DNA from 4 places in the Nonomuraea sp. NPDC049655 genome. Region 3 is predicted to be linked to each of the others. Evidence: riboswitches for the same ligand, from Rfam matches in the RefSeq annotation. Region 3 holds a riboswitch; each other region holds the start of a gene.
The links. Region 3 has a riboswitch for cyclic di-AMP ahead of ACIBQ6_RS08655 (C40 family peptidase). Riboswitches for the same ligand answer to the same signal wherever they lie in the genome.
Positions count from the first base shown of each region.

Region 1: linked by a shared signal. The riboswitch ahead of ACIBQ6_RS49225 (hypothetical protein) and the one ahead of ACIBQ6_RS08655 (C40 family peptidase) in region 3 are both predicted to bind cyclic di-AMP.
Region 2: linked by a shared signal. The riboswitch ahead of ACIBQ6_RS04425 (CHAP domain-containing protein) and the one ahead of ACIBQ6_RS08655 (C40 family peptidase) in region 3 are both predicted to bind cyclic di-AMP.
Region 4: linked by a shared signal. The riboswitch ahead of ACIBQ6_RS23015 (CHAP domain-containing protein) and the one ahead of ACIBQ6_RS08655 (C40 family peptidase) in region 3 are both predicted to bind cyclic di-AMP.

Region 1 is NZ_JBITLS010000026.1:12,867-17,207, forward strand. It holds gene ACIBQ6_RS49205 (TrpB-like pyridoxal phosphate-dependent enzyme) at 1-30, shown strand, start outside; gene ACIBQ6_RS49210 (50S ribosomal protein bL37) at 70-147, opposite strand; gene ACIBQ6_RS49215 (DeoR/GlpR family DNA-binding transcription regulator) at 285-1,064, shown strand; gene galT (galactose-1-phosphate uridylyltransferase) at 1,061-2,131, shown strand; cyclic di-AMP (ydaO/yuaA leader) riboswitch at 2,200-2,338, shown strand; gene ACIBQ6_RS49225 (hypothetical protein) at 2,344-3,321, shown strand; gene sigJ (RNA polymerase sigma factor SigJ) at 3,337-4,245, opposite strand.
Region 2 is NZ_JBITLS010000001.1:954,265-958,605, reverse strand. It holds gene ACIBQ6_RS04440 (hypothetical protein) at 1-105, opposite strand, end outside; gene ACIBQ6_RS04435 (aldo/keto reductase) at 203-1,024, shown strand; gene ACIBQ6_RS04430 (Gfo/Idh/MocA family protein) at 1,044-1,997, shown strand; cyclic di-AMP (ydaO/yuaA leader) riboswitch at 2,115-2,252, shown strand; gene ACIBQ6_RS04425 (CHAP domain-containing protein) at 2,266-2,961, shown strand; gene ACIBQ6_RS04420 (class I SAM-dependent methyltransferase) at 3,017-3,835, opposite strand; gene ACIBQ6_RS04415 (YciI family protein) at 3,991-4,341, shown strand, end outside.
Region 3 is NZ_JBITLS010000002.1:697,504-701,844, reverse strand. It holds gene ACIBQ6_RS08660 (NAD(P)-dependent alcohol dehydrogenase) at 1-628, shown strand, start outside; gene ACIBQ6_RS08655 (C40 family peptidase) at 612-1,175, opposite strand; cyclic di-AMP (ydaO/yuaA leader) riboswitch at 1,206-1,363, opposite strand; gene ACIBQ6_RS08650 (3-isopropylmalate dehydrogenase) at 1,463-2,509, shown strand; gene ACIBQ6_RS08645 (branched-chain amino acid aminotransferase) at 2,710-3,807, shown strand; gene ACIBQ6_RS08640 (Uma2 family endonuclease) at 3,830-4,341, opposite strand, start outside.
Region 4 is NZ_JBITLS010000007.1:45,279-49,619, reverse strand. It holds gene ACIBQ6_RS23025 (glycosyl hydrolase family 18 protein) at 1-1,000, opposite strand, end outside; gene ACIBQ6_RS23020 (luciferase family protein) at 1,244-1,591, shown strand; cyclic di-AMP (ydaO/yuaA leader) riboswitch at 1,852-1,989, shown strand; gene ACIBQ6_RS23015 (CHAP domain-containing protein) at 2,004-2,723, shown strand; gene ACIBQ6_RS23010 (TetR/AcrR family transcriptional regulator) at 2,775-3,317, opposite strand; gene ACIBQ6_RS23005 (nuclear transport factor 2 family protein) at 3,413-3,910, shown strand; gene ACIBQ6_RS23000 (Tm-1-like ATP-binding domain-containing protein) at 3,921-4,341, shown strand, end outside.

The sequences.
Region 1 (4,341 bases), on a different contig from region 3:
GACCAGGCGCTCAGCGAGCTGCCCGGCTGAGATGACACGGGTGGCCGCGAGATCCGCGGCCACCCGTGTTCAGTTCGCGTTCGGGCGCTTCCCGTGGTTCGCCTTCTTCTTCTTGCGCGCCCTGCCCTTGCGTGCACGTTTCGCCATGGGCTCACCTCCGACGGTCGGGATCGTGACCTACAAGGTCTCCCCTGCCCGCGGGCCGCACAAGCGATACGCCGCGACCTAACATTCCTCAACAAACTCGTGTCATAATTTGGTGGAATCTGTTGGAAGGGGTGGGCGTGCTCGCACAGCAGCGTCAGCAGACGATCCTCGAACGCGTACGCAGCAGCGGCGGCGTCCGGGTGGCCGACCTCGTGCGCGAGCTCGGCGTCTCCGACATGACGATACGCCGCGACCTTGAGGTGCTGGCCGAGCGCGGGCTGCTGGAGAAGGTCCACGGCGGCGCGACGGCCCTCGGCCCCGGCTCGACCGAGGAGCCCGGCTTCACCGCCAAGTCCGCCCGCCAGCAGCAGGAGAAGGAGGCCATCGCGCGGCACGCGGCCACCCTCGTACGGCCGGGCACCGCCGTGGCCCTCTCCGCCGGCACCACCACGTGGGCGCTGGCCCACCACCTCGTCGCGGTGGCCGAGCTGACCGTGATCACCAACTCGATCCCCGTCGCCGAGGTCTTCCACCGCAACCCGCGCGCCGACCGCACGGTCGTGCTGACCGGCGGCGTGCGCACGCCCTCCGACGCGCTCGTCGGCCCCGTGGCGGTGGCGGCCATCCGCCGCCTGCACGTGGACACGCTCTTCCTCGGGGTGCACGGCATGAGCCTGCGCGCCGGGTTCACCACGCCCAACCTCCTGGAGTCCGAGACCGACAGGGAGCTGGTGGCCGCGGCGCACCGGCTGGTGGTCCCCGCCGACCACACCAAATGGAACACGGTCGGCATCAGCACGATCGCCGAGCTGACCGAGGCCGACGTGGTCATCAGCGACGCGGGGCTGCCCGAGGAAGCACGCACCGAGCTGGCCGAACGGGCCGGAGAACTGATCATCGCGGAGGGCACGCCTTGAAGCGCACCATCACCCACCTGGCAGACGGCCGAGAGCTGATCTACTTCGACCGGCGCGACGACGCCGACCGGAGCGCGATCGACCGGCGGCCGCTCGATCCGCGGCCGGTGGCCTCCGAGCTGCGCTACGACCCGCTGACCGAGGAGTGGATCGCGATCGCCGGCCACCGGCAGACGCGGACGTTCCTGCCGCCGGCCGACGAGTGCCCGTTGTGCCCGTCATCCGCCACGCGGGCGTCGGAGATCCCGGCCCATGACTATGACGTGGTGGTGTTCGAGAACCGCTTCCCCTCTTTCTCCGGAAATTTTGGGACTTACGGGGATGTCGGCGGCCTGAGTGAGGTGCGGCCGGGTGTCGGACGTTGTGAGGTGGTGTGCTTCACCTCCGACCACTCCTCCTCCTTCTCCAGGCTCTCCAACGCGCAGGTCAGGCTGGTCATGGAGGCGTGGGCCGACCGCACGGCCGAGCTGTCCGGCATGGAGGGTGTCGAGCAGGTGTTCTGCTTCGAGAACCGGGGCGAGGAGATCGGCATCACGCTCCCCCACCCGCACGGGCAGATCTACGCCTATCCCTACGTGACCCCGCGCACCAAGCTCCAGCTGGGGGCCGCCTCTCGGCACACGGGCGGCAACCTGTTCGCCGACGTGCTGGCCGCCGAGCAGGCCGCCGGCACGCGGGTGGTGGCCGCCAACGAGCTCTGGACGGCGTTCGTGCCGGCCGCCGCGCGCTGGCCGTTCGAGGTGCACGTGTATCCGCACCGGCAGGTGCCCGACCTGGCGGCGCTGTCGGAGGAGGAGCGGGCCGCGTTCGCGCCGCTGTACACCTCGGTGCTGCGGGCGCTCGACGCGCTGTTCGGGGTCGCGATGCCGTACATCTCGGCCTGGCACCAGGCGCCGGTGCGGTACGGTCGCGAGCTGGCCTACCTGCGCCTGGAGCTGTTCAGCATCAGGCGGGCGCCCGGGAAGCTGAAGTACCTGGCGGGCTCGGAGTCGGCCATGGGGGCCTTCGTCAACGACGTGCTGCCGGAGGAGGCGGCACGCATGTTGCGATCACGAATTGATCACTAATTGGTTTCTCATTAAAGTCGCATGACTCGTGATCTACCACTAATATCCCGTTAGACATCGGCCATAACGGTCGTTGTACGCCTAATCCCGGGCGTGTTGCCCGGGAGCCGGGGACCCATCGCATCCGGGGTGAATCCGCGCAAGTGGTAGGGACTGCTCCCGTGCCCGAACCCGTCAGCTAACCCGGCCGGCAGAGGGAGAGGAACAACCACGTGGCGGCTTCGTCCCCCGCGAGTCTCGCCGTCGGTCTCATCACCGCCACCGCCCTGCTCGTCCATCCGGCCGCCGCCTCGGTCTCCGGGGCAGCCGCCGTGGCGGCCGCGCCCAAGCCGTCCGAGGCGCAGCTGCGGGCCCAGCTCAAGGAGCTCAACCGCAAGGTCGACAAGCTCATCGAGACGTACAACCTCAAGCGGGTCGAGCTGGCCAAGGCCCAGCAGGCCGCCACCGCGGCCCAGCAGCGGCTCACCGCCGCCGAGCAGGCGCTGGCCACGGCCGAGCAGCGGGTCGCCGAGATCGCCCGGCTGCGCTACCAGAACGGCGACACCTCCCTGCCGGCGTTCATGATGACCCCGGACGGCGGCGGCGCGGCCGTGCTCGAACAGCTCACCGCCGAGCAGCAGGCGGTCGTGGACAGCGTGGCCAAGGCCCGCGACGACCAGAAGAAGGCCGCCACGGCCGCCGCCGCGCTCGCGACGGAGCTGAAGGCGGGCACGGCGGAGGTGGCCGAGCAGCGCGACGACGCCCAGGACGTCATCGACGACATCAAGAAGAAGCTCCAGGACCTGGTGCCGTTCGGGCCGGGCAAGAAGTCCGACGGGAGCTGGGCGCCCGAGCTGCCGGCCGGCTCGGACAACATCACGCCGCGCACCCGGCTGATGCGCGCGCAGGTGCAGAAGAACTTCTCGCTGCCGTACGAGGTGGGCTGCTTCCGGTCCGGCTCCAGCGGCGAGCACCCGCTCGGCCGGGCCTGCGACTTCATGATGAGCACGGGCGGCACCATGCCGAGCGCCGTCAACAACGCCCTCGGCGACCGGCTGGCCGACTGGGCGCTGAAGAACAAGGCCAAGCTGGGCGTCAAGTACGTGATCTGGAAGCAGCGCATCAACCAGGGCTCGGGCTGGCGCTCGATGTCCGACCGCGGCAGCATCACCGAGAACCACTACGACCACGTGCACATCTCGATGAACTAGCCGCGGACCGGCGGCTCAGCGGATGCCGGTGAGCTTGTCGGGGTTGGTGACGGAGTAGACGGCGGCGATCCGGTCGCCCTCGGGCGTGAGATCGACGACGACCACGGCCAGCGGCCCGTCACCGGAGAAGACGAGCGCGCACGGGTCGCCGGCCACCCGCCGGTAACGCAGGTCCACCGCGCCCGGGGTCAGCGTCGCGGCGACGGACATGAACAGCGCCGCCACCTGGTCCCGGCCGTGGACCGGCTGCAGGCTGGTGGCCGGTCCCTTGCCGCCGCCGTCGGTCCACAAGGTCACCTCCGGCGCCAGCACCTCCAGCAGGGCCCGCAGGTCACCGCCGAGGGCGGCCGCGGCGAACCGCTCGGTCACCTCGGCGTGCACGTCGGGCTGGGTCCGGTGACGAGGACGGCGCGCGTGGACGTGGCGGCGCGCGCGGGCCGCGAGCTGCCGGACCGCCGCGGGCGTGCGCCCGAGGATGTCGGCCGTCTCCGGGTGGCTGAATCCGAACACCTCGTGCAGCACGAAGACCGCTCGTTCCAGCGGTGACAGGGTCTCCAGCACGACCAGCACCGCCATCGACAACGACTCCCCGCTCTCGGCGGCGCCTCCGGTGTTGTCGGGGGCCGTGACCAGCGGTTCCGGCAGCCAGGGGCCGACGTAGGTCTCCTGCCGACGGCTCAGGTCCGCCCGCCGGGCGAGCGCCTGGTTCACCGCGATCCGCACCAGGTAGGCCCGGACGTTCTCCACCGGTCCGGCGTCCGGCCTGCGGTGCCGGGCGGACCAGGCCAGCCACGCCTCCTGCAGCACGTCCTCGGTGTCGGCGACGCTGCCGAGCATGTTGTAGACCACGGAGAACAGCAGTTCCCGGTAGCCGAGGAACTGCTCGGTGGCGGCGTCGGCGGGGTGCCGCGGGGTCGGTGTCATGGCGTGCCTCCTCGTCTGTCGTAACCGAAGAGCCCCGATGCGTGGCGATTGTGACATGAAGGCATCAAGCGTGATCTATGCCACTCATGTCACAGT
Region 2 (4,341 bases), on a different contig from region 3:
CGGCACGACCACGGTGTCCGGGCCGAGCAGCCCGGCATGGTGGGCCTCGACGGCGCACAGCATCTGGAGCGGAGACTCCACCCAGGCCGACGCCTGTCTGACCACTCTGTTTCCCCCAGCCGGTGGATGGCCTTGCACGACCCGCCTCAAGGTAGCCCGGCCTGCTTAAGCCGCAAGAAACGACACGTGAACAATGGAGGGTATGAACTCGCTGATGCTCAACACCGACGGTGTGCAGATACCACAGCTCGGCTTCGGCGTCTGGCAGGTCTCTGCCGACGACGCCGAGCACGCGGTGACGGCCGCGCTGCGCGCCGGATACCGGCACATCGACACCGCCGCCGCCTACGAGAACGAGGAGGGCGTCGGCCGGGCCGTGCGCGCCGCCGGGGTGCCACGGGAGAAGGTGTTCGTCACCACCAAGCTGTGGAACGGCGACCACGGGCGCGCCGAGCAGGCCTTCGACGAGAGCCTGGCCCGTCTGGGCCTCGACTACGTAGATCTTTTCCTGATCCACTGGCCGGTCCCGGAGCAGGACAGGTATGTGCAGGCCTGGCGGGGGCTGGAGAAGATCTACCGGGACGGACGGGCCAAGGCCATCGGGGTCTCCAACTTCACGGTCGCCACCCTGACCCGGCTGATGGAGGAGACCGACATCACGCCGTCGATCAACCAGATCGAGCTCCACCCGTACTTCCAGCAGCGCGAGATGCGGGCCTTCCACGAGGCCAACGGCATTCTGACCGAGGCGTGGAGCCCGCTCGGGCAGGGCAAGGGGCTGCTGGCCGACCCGGCGCTGCGCGTGCTGTCGGAGAAGTACGGCAAGACGCCCGCCCAGATCGTGCTCCGCTGGCACCTGCAGCTCGGCAACGTGGTGATCCCCAAGTCGGTCACGCCGTCGAGGATCGAGGAGAACATCGACGTGTTCGACTTCATCCTCGACACCGAGGACATGGCGGCCATCGGCGCGATGAACGCGGGGCGGCGGATCGGGCCCGACCCCGACTCGTTCAACCTGACCTGAGCGCTCTACGATCTCGGTCGTGCGAGATTTCACCTGGGGAATAGCGGCGACCGGCGGCATCGCGCGTACCGTGGGAGCGGCCATCGTGGCCGAGCCCGGCATGCGGGTGGCCGCCGTCGGCTCGCGGAGCCCGCTCAGGGCGCGGGCGCTGGCCGACGAGCTGGGCGCGGAGTCGGCCTACGGCTCCTACGAGGCCCTGTGCGCCGATCCGGCCGTCGACGCGATCTACGTCGCCACGCCGCACGCCCAGCACCTGGAGGTGGCCGAGGCGGCCATCGCGGCGGGCAAGTCGGTGCTGTGCGAGAAGCCGCTGGCGGCCGACGTGGCCGACGCCGAGCGCATGGTGGCGCTGGCCCGCGCGGCCGGGGTCTTCCTCATGGAGGCCATGTGGATGCGCTTCAACCCGCTCATCCAGCGGGTGGCGGCCGATCCGCGCTTCGGCGAGATCCGGTCGGTGCGGGCCTCGTTCGGCTTCGCGCTGCCCTACGACCCCGCCCATCGGCTGTGGGCGCCGGAGCTGGGCGGCGGGGCCCTGCTCGACCTGGGGATCTACCCGTTCGGGCTGGCCCAGCTGCTGCTCGGCATGCCCGCGGAGCTGCGCATGGCCGGCTCGCTGGCGCCCAGCGGCGTCGACGCCGAGGCCGGCGGGCTGCTGCTGTACCCGGACGGGCGGCGCGCCCTGGTGGACGTGTCGCTGCTGGCCCATCACGCCAACGACGCGAGCGTGGTGGGCACGTCGATGCGGGCCGACATCCTGGCGCCGTTCTGGGCGCCGCGGCGGGTGCTGCTGTCGGGGCCGTCGATGGAGACGGAGGAGCTGGTGCTCGACCCGGCCGACAACGGTTACGCGGGCGAGCTGCGCGAGGTGCGCGCGGCCACGATCGAGGGCCGCACAGAGAGCGCGATCATGCCGCTTGACGAATCCCTTGCCATGATGGGGCTTCTGGCCGAAGCGCGGGCGCAACTCTCCTAGCTGGACCTTTAGCCACTTGCCTTGCTCTTGCCCGATGTATTACCTTGTGGGGCATCTCGCGGCAGACGTCCGGTTTGTCCGGCTTTGTCCAACCATCGCAAGACATTTCACAGGATCGTCCTGTGACCGCTGAATCCGCCTTCGGGCGGAACCGGGGACCCACGTCCTTTGGGGTGAATCGGCACTTCGGTGCCGTAGGGCAGCTTCCACGTCCGAACCCGTCAGCTAACCCGGTAAGCGGCATGGAAGCAAGGAGTCAATGCCCTCGATGGCCACGCACCGTCCCATCCGTGCCCCGAAGATCACCTACGCTCACGCCGCGCTCGGCGCGGCCATCCTCGCCTCCGCCATCGGCGCCCACGCCACCGCCGCCGCCGCCGACAGCGCCGGCCCGGCCGCCGCGGCCGGGCACTCGGCCGTCGCGCCGCAGACCGCCGCCCAGACCCGCAAGGCGGAGGAGACCCAGGTCAACGTCACCGCCCAGCAGGTGCTGGCGATGGCCAAGGCCCAGGTCGGCACCTCCGAGAACGCCTACGGCGGCGGCACCAAGTTCCAGAAGTGGTACGCCGACTCCCAGCGCGCGGCGGAGACCATCGCCCGCGACGGCGGCACCCGCGCCATGTACCTGAACGCCCCCTGGTGCTCGATCTTCGTCTCCTGGGTCGGCGAGCACACCGGCGCCCGCCCGCAGGTCGGCTGGGACGCCTGGACCGTGGCCCACGCCAAGTGGTTCGCCGCCAACGACCGCTGGGGCGCCGAGGCCAGGCCCGGCGCGGTGGTCTTCTTCTCCTGGGGCGGCAGCAAGAGCCTGGACGCCATCCAGCACGTCGGCTTCGTCGTCAAGGACAACCAGGACGGCACGATCTCCACGATCGAGGGCAACACCGGCAACGGCAAGGTCGAGGAGCGCGTCCGTCCGAAGTCGCAGGTCGTCGGCTACGGATACCCGCAGTACGCGAGCTGACCTTCCCCCGCTCCGAGCGCGCGTCCCCGTACGAGGGACGCGCGCTCGCCGCGTCTCAGGGCCGGACCGCCAGCAGCGAGTACAGGATCGGCAGGTGCGAGTCCCCGAACGGGAACCGGTACCGGCCGTCCGCGCCCTCGGCCAGCAGGCCGCGCGGGTCCATGTCGGTCTCGACGTGCTCGCCCAGCTCGGCCACCGTGAACCCGGCCCGCGCCGCCGCCGTGACGATCTCGCCCACCGAGTGCGGGTACTCGACCGCCTCGTGGGCCTCGGTCACCACCGCGGCGTCGGCGTACGTCCCGGTCACCGTCTCCCGGTGGGCCTGGCCGCCGCCGTAGGGCCAGTCGGCCACCAGCGGGTCGAGCGAGGACACCGTCTCGTAGGCCGGATGCAGGTCGACCAGCACCAGCCGCCCGCCCGGCCGCAGCGCCATGGCCGCGCCGCGCATCCAGGCGTCCAGGTCGCCGATCCAGCACAACACGCCGTACGTGGCCACCGCCAGGTCGAAGCCGCCGGCCAGCGACTCCGGCAGCCGCTGCGTGTCGGCCTCGACGAACGTGGCCGCCAGCCCGGCCCTGGCCGCCAGGTCGCGGGCGCGCGCGACCGCCACCGGGGAGAAGTCGACGCCGGTCACCCGCGCTCCGAGCCGTGCCCAGCTCAGCGTGTCCAGGCCGAAATGGCATTGCAGGTGGAGCAGGTCCCGGCCGGCGACGTCGCCGGCCAGGCGGCGTTCAAGCGGGTAGAGGGTCTGCCGGCCGGCGAGGAAGGCGTCGACGTCGTAGAACCGGTCGGCGGAGGTGGAGCCGTGGACGCGGGCGCGCTCGTCCCAGAGGGCCCGGTTGGGGACGGGGGCGTCTTGTGCGGGTTGGTGCATGGGGCGAGGATGGCACATCGGCCACCCGGCCGCACGACCGGTACGGTGCCCTGGAAGCGGACGGTCCGCGCCCGCGTGTCGATCCGGCCGGCGCCCGTTCGACGCTTCGGCGAGGCCGGCTCCGCCCCGGGGCCGCGGACGGAAGGGACGGCAGGATGAAATTCATGATCGTCGGCAAGGCCAACGGGGAGACCGAGGCCGGGGCGCTGCCCAGCCAGGAGCTCGTCGACAACATGCACGCCTACAACGAGGCGCTGGCCAAGGCCGGGGTGCTGCTGGCCGCCGAGGGGCTCTACCCGAGCTCGCAGGGCGCGCAGATCGCCTACAGCGACGGCCGGGCCACGGTGATCGACGGCCCGTTCGCCGAGGCCAAGGAGCTGATCGCGGGGTTCTGGCTGATCCAGGTGAAGTCCAGGGAGGAGGCTCTGGAATGGGCCATGCGCGTGCCCGTCCCCGAGGGCTATGACGGGATCGGCCTGGACGTGTGGCGGGTGTACGACGCCTCC
Region 3 (4,341 bases):
GTCGTTCGAGCAGGCGGCGGCGGTGCCGATGGCGGCCAACACCGCGCTGATCGCGCTGCGCGACGAGGGACGCCTCCAGCCGGGCCAGAAAGTGCTGGTCAACGGCGCGTCCGGCGGCGTGGGCACGTTCGCCGTGCAGCTCGCCAAGGCGCTGGGGGCGCACGTCACGGGCGTGTGCAGCGGGCGCAACGCGGACCTGGTCCGCTCGCTCGGCGCGGACGACGTCATCGACCACACCAAGGAGGACTTCGCGGCGTCGGGCCGGCGCTTCGACCTGCTGCTCGACGTGGCGGGCGGCCGCCGGCTGGCGGACTGCCGCCGCGTGCTGACCAGGAAGGGCACGTACGTGCTGGTGGGCGGGCCGGCCGGCCGCTGGGTGCAGCCGGCCGGCCACATGTTCGCCGCGCTCGCGTCGGGGCCCTTCGTCCCGCAGCGGATCGTCAGGGCGGACGTCGTCCGCTGCGGGAGCAACAGGGCGAACCTGCTGACGCTGACCGGGCTGATCGAGCGGGGCGCGGTCACCCCGGTCATCGACCGGACCTTCCCCTTCGGCGAGCTCCCGGCGGCCGTCCGCTACCAGGAGGAGGGGCACGCCCCGGGGAAGGTCGTCGTCACAGGGTCGCGGTGAGCATGGCGGGGGCGGGGGCCTTCTGGAGCTGCTTGTAGTCGGCCCAGCGCTTGACGCCCTTGGGGTCGGGGCGTACCGCGCCGACGAAGGCCTGCCTGCGCCACTGCGACAGGCGTTCCTCCTTCACCACGTCGCCGGTGTGGGGGGAGTGGACCATGTAGCCGGGCTTGGAGATCATGCCGACGTGGCCGAGGCCGCTGAAGAACACCAGGTCGCCTGGCTTGAGGTCCTTCCAGGCGATCTTCCTTGAGAAGGCGCCGTACTGCTCCGCGGCGGTTCTGGGGAGCTCGATGCCGGCGTCCTCGTAGGCTCGGAGCATGAGGCCCGAGCAGTCGTAGCCCCGTTCGCTGGCGCCGCCCCACACGTACGGGGTGCCGCGCTTGTCCATGGCGTATTCGAGGGCGACCTTCCAGGCCGGTTTCGGCACGTGCCGTTCCTGGACCTGTTTCACCTGGGGGCCGGTGAGGGTGATGGAGGGGGTGGGGGCGGCCGGAGCGGCGGGAGCCGCGGGGGCGGCAGGCACGAGACCTGCGGCGCCCGCTGCCACCGCCACAAGGATGGCGATGCTAGACAGGGGACTGTCCTTCCACGTGGCCGACCGGGTTAGCTGACGGGCTCGGGCCTGGAAGTAGCCCTACGGCGGCTCCTCGGGGGAGGCGCAGCCGATTCGCCCCGGGGGGAAAGGTGGGTCCCCGGCTCCACGCAGCGGCTGCGTGGATTAGGCTCGTCGAACTCTAACGAAACGGTCAAAAGGTCGCAATCCCCCCAAAACGGATTGTCCGGTTGTTGAGATGATGTGTTCGTCAGCCGAGACGAGCCGGTAAGGTACCGCCCATGGAGTCGCGTAACATCCGCCTGGCCGTCATCCCCGGGGATGGCATCGGCGCCGAGGTCGTAGCCGAAGGGCTCAAGGTCCTGGAGGCCGTGGGCACGAAGATCGAGCCCACCCACTACGACCTGGGCGCAGCCCGCTACCACCGCACCGGCGAGACCCTGCCCGACGCGGTGCTCGAAGAGCTGCGCGGCTACGACGCGATCCTGCTCGGCGCCGTGGGCGACCCCAGCGTGCCGCCCGGCATCCTGGAGCGCGACCTGCTGCTCAAGCTCCGGTTCGAGTTCGACCACTACGTCAACCTGCGGCCGGTCAAGCTGTTCCCCGGCGTCGAGACCGCGCTGGCCGGCGCCACCGCCGAGCACATCGACATGGTCGTCGTCCGCGAGGGCACCGAGGGTCTCTACGCGGGCACCGGCGGCGTCATGCGCCGCGGCACGCCGCACGAGATCGCCACCCAGGAGTCGCTGAACACCGCCCACGGCGTCGAGCGCGTCGTGCGGTACGCCTTCCAGAAGGCTCAGTCGCGGCCCCGCAAGAAGCTCACGCTCGTCCACAAGACGAACGTGCTCACCTTCGCCGGCGACCTCTGGCAGCGCACGGTCGACCGCGTGGCCGCGGAGTTCCCCGACGTCACCACCGACTACAGCCACATCGACGCGGCCTCGATGTTCTTCGTCACCCAGCCCGAGCGCTTCGACGTGATCGTCACCGACAACCTGTTCGGCGACATCATCACCGACCTCGGCGCCGCGATCGCCGGCGGCATCGGCCTGGCGGCCAGCGGCAACATCAACCCCGAGCGCACCTCGCCGAGCATGTTCGAGCCGGTGCACGGCAGCGCGCCCGACATCGCCGGTCAGGGCAAGGCCGACCCGACCGCCACCATCCTGTCCGTGGGCATGCTCCTCGACCACCTCGGCCTGCACGCCGAGGCCGCCAAGGTCGAGCAGGCCGTGGCCGCCGACATCGCCGAGCGGGTGACCGGCCGCGCCGGCCGCACGACCAGCGAGATCGGCGACGACATCGCCGCGCGAGTAGCCGGCTAGGACCGCCTAGCCCCGCACGCGCCTGGCGGTCCGAACACGGACTGCCAGGCGCTTTTTCGCGTTCGCCGGATCTAACCACCCCAACTGCCTCTTGCCATCCCAAATCGCGAGACACTAGGAAGTACGAATACTGCTCGCGGGCAGTAGCTAACAGAATCAGCTTTCGAAGTCGCAGATTCGTAGAGAGAAGGACCTCCGTCATGACCATCGCTCAGAAGCTCAGCTTCGACGTGCAGCATTCCGACCACGCTCGCACCGCGGCCGAGCGGGAGCAGGTACTGGCGAACCCCGGATTCGGGCAGGTCTTCACCGACCACATGATCTCGATCGACTACACCGACGGCGAGGGCTGGCACGACGCCCGGCTCATGCCGTACGGGCCGCTCTCGCTCGACCCCGCGACCTCGGTCTTCCACTATGCGCAGGAGCTGTTCGAGGGCCTGAAGGCGTACCGGCAGATCTCCGGCTCGATCGCGACCTTCCGGCCGTACGCGAACGCCGCCCGCTTCAACCGCTCGGCCGAGCGCATGGCCATGCCCGAACTGCCGGAGGAGGCGTTCGTGGAGTCGCTGGAGCTGCTGGTCTCGGCCGACAAGGAGTGGGTGCCGACCACCGAGGGCCACAGCCTCTACCTGCGCCCGTTCATGTTCGCCACGCAGGCCGGGCTCGGCGTCAACTACCCGTCGAAGACCTACAAGTACATGGTGATCGCCTCGCCGGCGGCCTCGTACTTCAGCGGCGGCATCAAGCCCGTCTCGGTCTGGCTGTCCACCGAGTACACGCGCGCCGCGCCCGGCGGCACCGGCTTCGCCAAGTGCGGCGGCAACTACGCCGCCGCCTTCGTCGCCCAGCGCCAGGCCGTCGACAACGGCTGTGACCAGGTCGTCTGGCTCGACGCCCACAAGCACGAGTACGTCGAGGAGATGGGCGGGATGAACCTGTTCTTCGTCTTCGGCAACAAGCTCGTCACTCCGGCGCTCACCGGCACCCTGCTGCCCGGCATCACCCGGGAGTCGATCCTGGAGATGGCCGGCGACCTCGGCCTGGAGACCGAGGAGCGGCTGATCTCGGTGGACGAGTGGGAGTCCGCCTGCGCCTCCGGCGAGCTGACCGAGGTGTTCGCGTGCGGCACCGCCGCCGTGGTCACGCCGGTGGGCTCGGTCAGGGGCGACGACCGCTCCTGGACCATCGCCGACGGCACCCCCGGCCCGGTGACGATGCGGGTGCGCGAGGAGCTCGTCGGCATCCAGTACGGCGCCCGTCCCGACACCCGCAACTGGATCCACAAGATCGGCTAGAGCCGCGCGGACGGCCGGCGTCTCAGGCGCCGGCCTCCGTCAGGGCCGCGGTGTCGACGTGGAGGTTCCACGGGTCGGGCAGGAACACCGGCTCGCCCAGGGAGACGACGTTCTCGCTGCGGTAGCGCCGCCCGCCAGGCCCCCCGAACAGCGTCACCAGCCGCTGGAACGGGTCGATCACCAGGTAGAGCGGCACCCCGCCGCGCGCGTACCCGCCCGTCTTGACGAAGTGCACGTCGTACGTCGTGGCCACCGAGACGACGTCCACGAGCAGGATCGTCGAGGCGCCGTGGACGGCGTGCTCCTCGTGCAGCCGCGGCCGGCGCGGGACCACCGCCAGGTCGGGCACGTAGAGATCGTGGCCGGGGCCCAGGTAGACGGTGATGTTCGGCCAGATCTCCCAGCCCCGGACCGCCGCCGCGGCGGCGAGCTGGAACAACGTCCGGGACAGGATCGTGTTGTGCTGCCAGGTGCCCGGCTCGTTCACCACGATCCGGCCCTGGACCGTCTCGATGCGGAACTCGGGGAACAGTT
Region 4 (4,341 bases), on a different contig from region 3:
AGCTGTCGCCGATCGTGCACTGCCCGTTCTGCACGTTGCCGAACGCGTAGTTGATGTGGGTCAGCTTGGCCGCCGAGCCGCTGGTGTCGATGTTCTTGACGTGGTAGCCGCGCTGGTAGATGCCCCACTGGACGAAGTAGCCCAGCACCTTGTTGCCGCCGCCACCGCCGCCGCCCGTGGTGGTCGCGGTGATCTGGTTGCTGTCGGCCGAGCGGTTGCCCGCCGCGTCACGCGCGCGCACGGTGTAGTTGTAGGAGGTGTTGGCGGTGAGGCCGGTGTCGTTGTACGTGGTGCCCGTGACGGTGGTGACCAGGGTGCCGCCGCGGTAGACCTCGTAGCCGGTGACCGCCACGTTGTCGGTGGAGGCGTTCCAGGCCAGCGAGACGCTGTTGTTGCTGACGCCGGTCGAGCGCAGGTTGCCGGGGACCGACGGCGGTGTCTTGTCGTCGCCGCCACCGCCGCCGGTGGTCGTCGCGGAGATCTGGTTGCTGTTGGCCGAGCGGTTGCCGGCCGCGTCACGCGCGCGCACGGTGTAGCTGTAGGCCGTGTTCGCGGTGAGGCCGGTGTCGTTGTACGTGGTGCCCGTGACGGTGGTGACCAGGGTGCCGCCGCGGTAGACCTCGTAGCCGGTCACGGCCACGTTGTCGGTGGAGGCGTTCCAGGCCAGGGCCACGCTGGTGTCCGTGACGCCGGTCGAGCGCAGGTTGCCCGGCACGGACGGCGCGGTCGTGTCGCTGCCGCCGCCACCGGAGACCTTCCACAGCGCCGCCACGTTCGGCGGCTCCCAGCCGGGCTGGGAGGTGTGCGCCTGGAGACAGACGTAGTCGACGCCGTTGTAGGTGACGACCGTGCCCGCCGTGTAGGCGGTCCACGGGGCCCAGGCCGCCGCGTACGCCACCGTGCTGGCGGAGGCGAGCGCTGGGGCGGCCACGGCCGCGGTGAGAGGCAGGGCCAATGCCGCCATTCCCGCCAGGACCTTGCTCAGAATGGTGTGCTTCATGTCGCTCCGACATCCGTTGGGGGGGTGTGTGGGGAGTGGGATGGGAGACTTCTGGGGAAACTATTAGGAAAGTTTCCTTTAAGTTGTGAATCGACGGTAGCTTCTGCCTGGGGGAGCGTCAATACGTATCGGTCAGGCGTCCGTAATCGTGCCGGTCAGACCCTGGACGCGCCCGTTCACGAGGGGATAACGGTTCAGGAACGGGGGCTGACGGCGAGGTGAGCCGTGGCTCAGCATTGGAGCGTGGCAGGAATCTCCGCCTGGCGGCGGACGCCCACGCGACGCGGGCCCTACGTGGTCCGCGCGGTCGCGGAGTTACGGTCCTGGCCGTCGCTGAACGTCAGCGGCACCGGTCAGCAGGTCACCTTCGCCGTACACGGAACCGAGATCCTGCGCCTGGCCGGCCGGGACGAGATCCACGTACGGCTCACCGCCCCCGCCATCGGCCGCCTGGAGCCGTACCTGCGGGCGTGCGACCAGGTCCATGCCTGCCGCGACCGCGCCTGGGTCGCCGTGCAGGTCGACGCCGAGCCCGATCTGGAATTGTTGCTGGCGCTCACGAGTGTGGCGATAAAGGCGCACGTGGCGTGAACCGATTCGGTGCGTAGCGTTTCTCCCACGCACCGTCGAATTCATTGCCGCCATTTGCCTGGGAATTACTCGCCGGGTAGCTTGGTTGTACACAGCCGAACGGGGAGTCGTCCCAGGTAGGGATGGCATTGCCTGGGAATTACCCAAGCGGGACCCGTGTTGTACAGAGTCGATGCGGACATCCCCGCATCCGGGCGTCGCACATATACCTTCAGGCCCTTTCCCGGGCCCGGGAAGACGATGCGTCAGCCCTTTGCCTGACCAAGAGACCGCTGAATCCGCCTGTGCGCGGAACCGGGGACCCATGTGTCCAATGGGGTGAATCGGCACCGTGGTGCCGTAGGGCAGCTTCCCGCCCGAACCCGTCAGCTAACCCGGCAAGCGGCACGGAAGCTCAAGGAGTAACACCCTCATGGCCAAGCACCGTCTTCACCGTGCCTACAAGCTCGACCTCGCCAAGATCGCTCTCGGCGCGACCGCCGTCGCCGGCGTGCTCGGCACGCACGCGGCAGTGAACGCCGACACCGCCACCGCCACCGCCCACACCGCCACCCAGACCGCCAAGGTCGCCGGCGTGGCCGCCCAGCCGCGCGTCGCGCAGAACCGCGCCGCCGACGAGAGCGCCAAGGGCAAGGTCAACGTCACCGCCGCCCAGGTGCTGGCCACGGCCCGCGCCCAGGTCGGCACCTCCGAGGACGCCAACGGCGGCGGCACCAAGTTCCAGAAGTGGTACGCCGATTCGCAGCGCGCCGCCGAGACCGCCGCGCGTGACGGCGGCAACCGCGCCATGTACCTGAACGCCCCCTGGTGCTCGATGTTCGTCTCCTGGGTCGGCGAGCAGACCGGCGCCCGCCCGCAGGTCGGCTGGGACGCCTACACCGTGACCCACGCCAAGTGGTTCGCCGCCAACGACCGCTGGGGCACCGAGGCCAAGCCGGGCGCCGTCGTCTTCTTCTCCTGGAGCGGCAGCAAGAGCCTGAGCGACATCCAGCACGTCGGCTTCGTCGTCAAGGACAACGGCGACGGCACGATCTCCACGATCGAGGGCAACACCGGCAACGGCAAGGTCGAGCAGCGTGTCCGCCCGACCTCCCAGGTCGTCGGCTACGGCTACCCGTCGTACGCCGCCTGATCCTGCCAAGCGAAGAGCGCATTCCCCGCGGGGAGTGCGCTCTTTCGCGTTTCAGGGCCGCCGGTGGACCAGGACCGCCGCGGCCTGCCCGGCCGAGCGGGCCGCGCCCGCCTCCTCGGAGATCATCGCGGTGACCGTGGCGCCGTCGATCAGGGTGAGCAACTGCTCGGCGAGCAGGCCGGGGTCTCCGGCTCCGGCCTCCTCGGCGAGCGAGCGCAGGTAGGCGCGCAGGCGCTCCTTGTGCTCGCGCACCGCCGTGCGGACGGCGGCCGAACCGGCGCCCAGCTCGGCGAAGGCGTTGGCGAACCCGCAGCCGCGGAAGTCGTCCTCGGTGAACCAGCGTTCCAGCCACGCGAAGACCGCCGGGATGCGGTCGCCGGCGTCGGCCACGTACGCGGTGAGCGAGGCCATCCAGCGTTCGTCGCGCCGCCGCAGATAGGCCACGACCAGCGCCTCCTTCGACGGGAAACACTGGTAGAGGCGTTTCAGCGAGACGCCGGAGGCGGCCCGGATCTCGTCCATGCCGACCGCCTGCACGCCGCGGCGGTAGAACAGGTCGCCCGCGGCGTCCAGCAGCCGCTGCTCGTGATCCATGACACCCCTCCAGGTGCTTGCCGCGGAGAACGATCGTTCTCTACGCTAGCGCACAACCCGGGAGAACGCCCGTTCTCTCGATGAGAGGACCGCCCATGACCCGCCCGCCCGTCCCGCCGTTCACCGAGGAGACCGCCCGGATCAAGGTCCAGGCCGCCGAGGACGCCTGGAACACCCGCGACCCCGACCGCGTCGCGCTCGCGTACACCGAGGACTCCGTGTGGCGCAACCGGGGCGAGTTCGTCACCGGCCGCGCCGAGATCGCGGAGTTCCTGCGCCGCAAGTGGGCCCGCGAGCTGGACTACGCCCTGCGCAAGGAGCTGTGGGCGGTCACCGGCGACCGCATCGCCGTGCGCTTCCAGTACGAGTCCCGCGACGCCGCCGGCCAGTGGTGGCGCAGCTACGGCAACGAGCAGTGGGAGTTCGACGCGTCGGGGCTGATGCGCCGCCGGGAGGCCAGCATCAACGACGTCGCCATCACCGAGGAGGAACGCCGCATCTTCGGCTCCCGCCCGCTGTCCGAGCACGGCGTGGACGTCCTGGGCATCCGCCACGCGGAGATCGCCGGGGTAAGGTCGGAAGGCCGATCGTAGGAGGTCTGACATGGCGGTCTTGCTGCTGGGCACCCTCGACACCAAGGGGGAGGAGTACGCCCTCGTCCGCGACCTGATCGTCCGGGCCGGCCAGGGCGTCGTCCTCATGGACACCGGCGTCATGGGCGCCCCGGCGCTGGCCGCCGACGTGCCCGCCGAGGCCGTCGCGCGGGCCGCGGGCACGGGCCTCGATCGGCTCAGGAGCGCCGGCGACCGCGGCGCCGCTCTCGCGGCCATGGCGGCCGGGGCCACCGCCCTGGCCAAGGACCTGCACGCCCGCGGCGAGCTGAGCGGCGTGCTCGCGCTCGGCGGCAGCGGCGGCTCCTCCATCGCCGCCGCCGTCATGCGGGCGCTGCCCGTCGGCCTGCCCAAGCTGCTCGTCTCGACCATGGTCAGCGGCGACGTCTCGGCCTACGTCGGGGAGACCGACG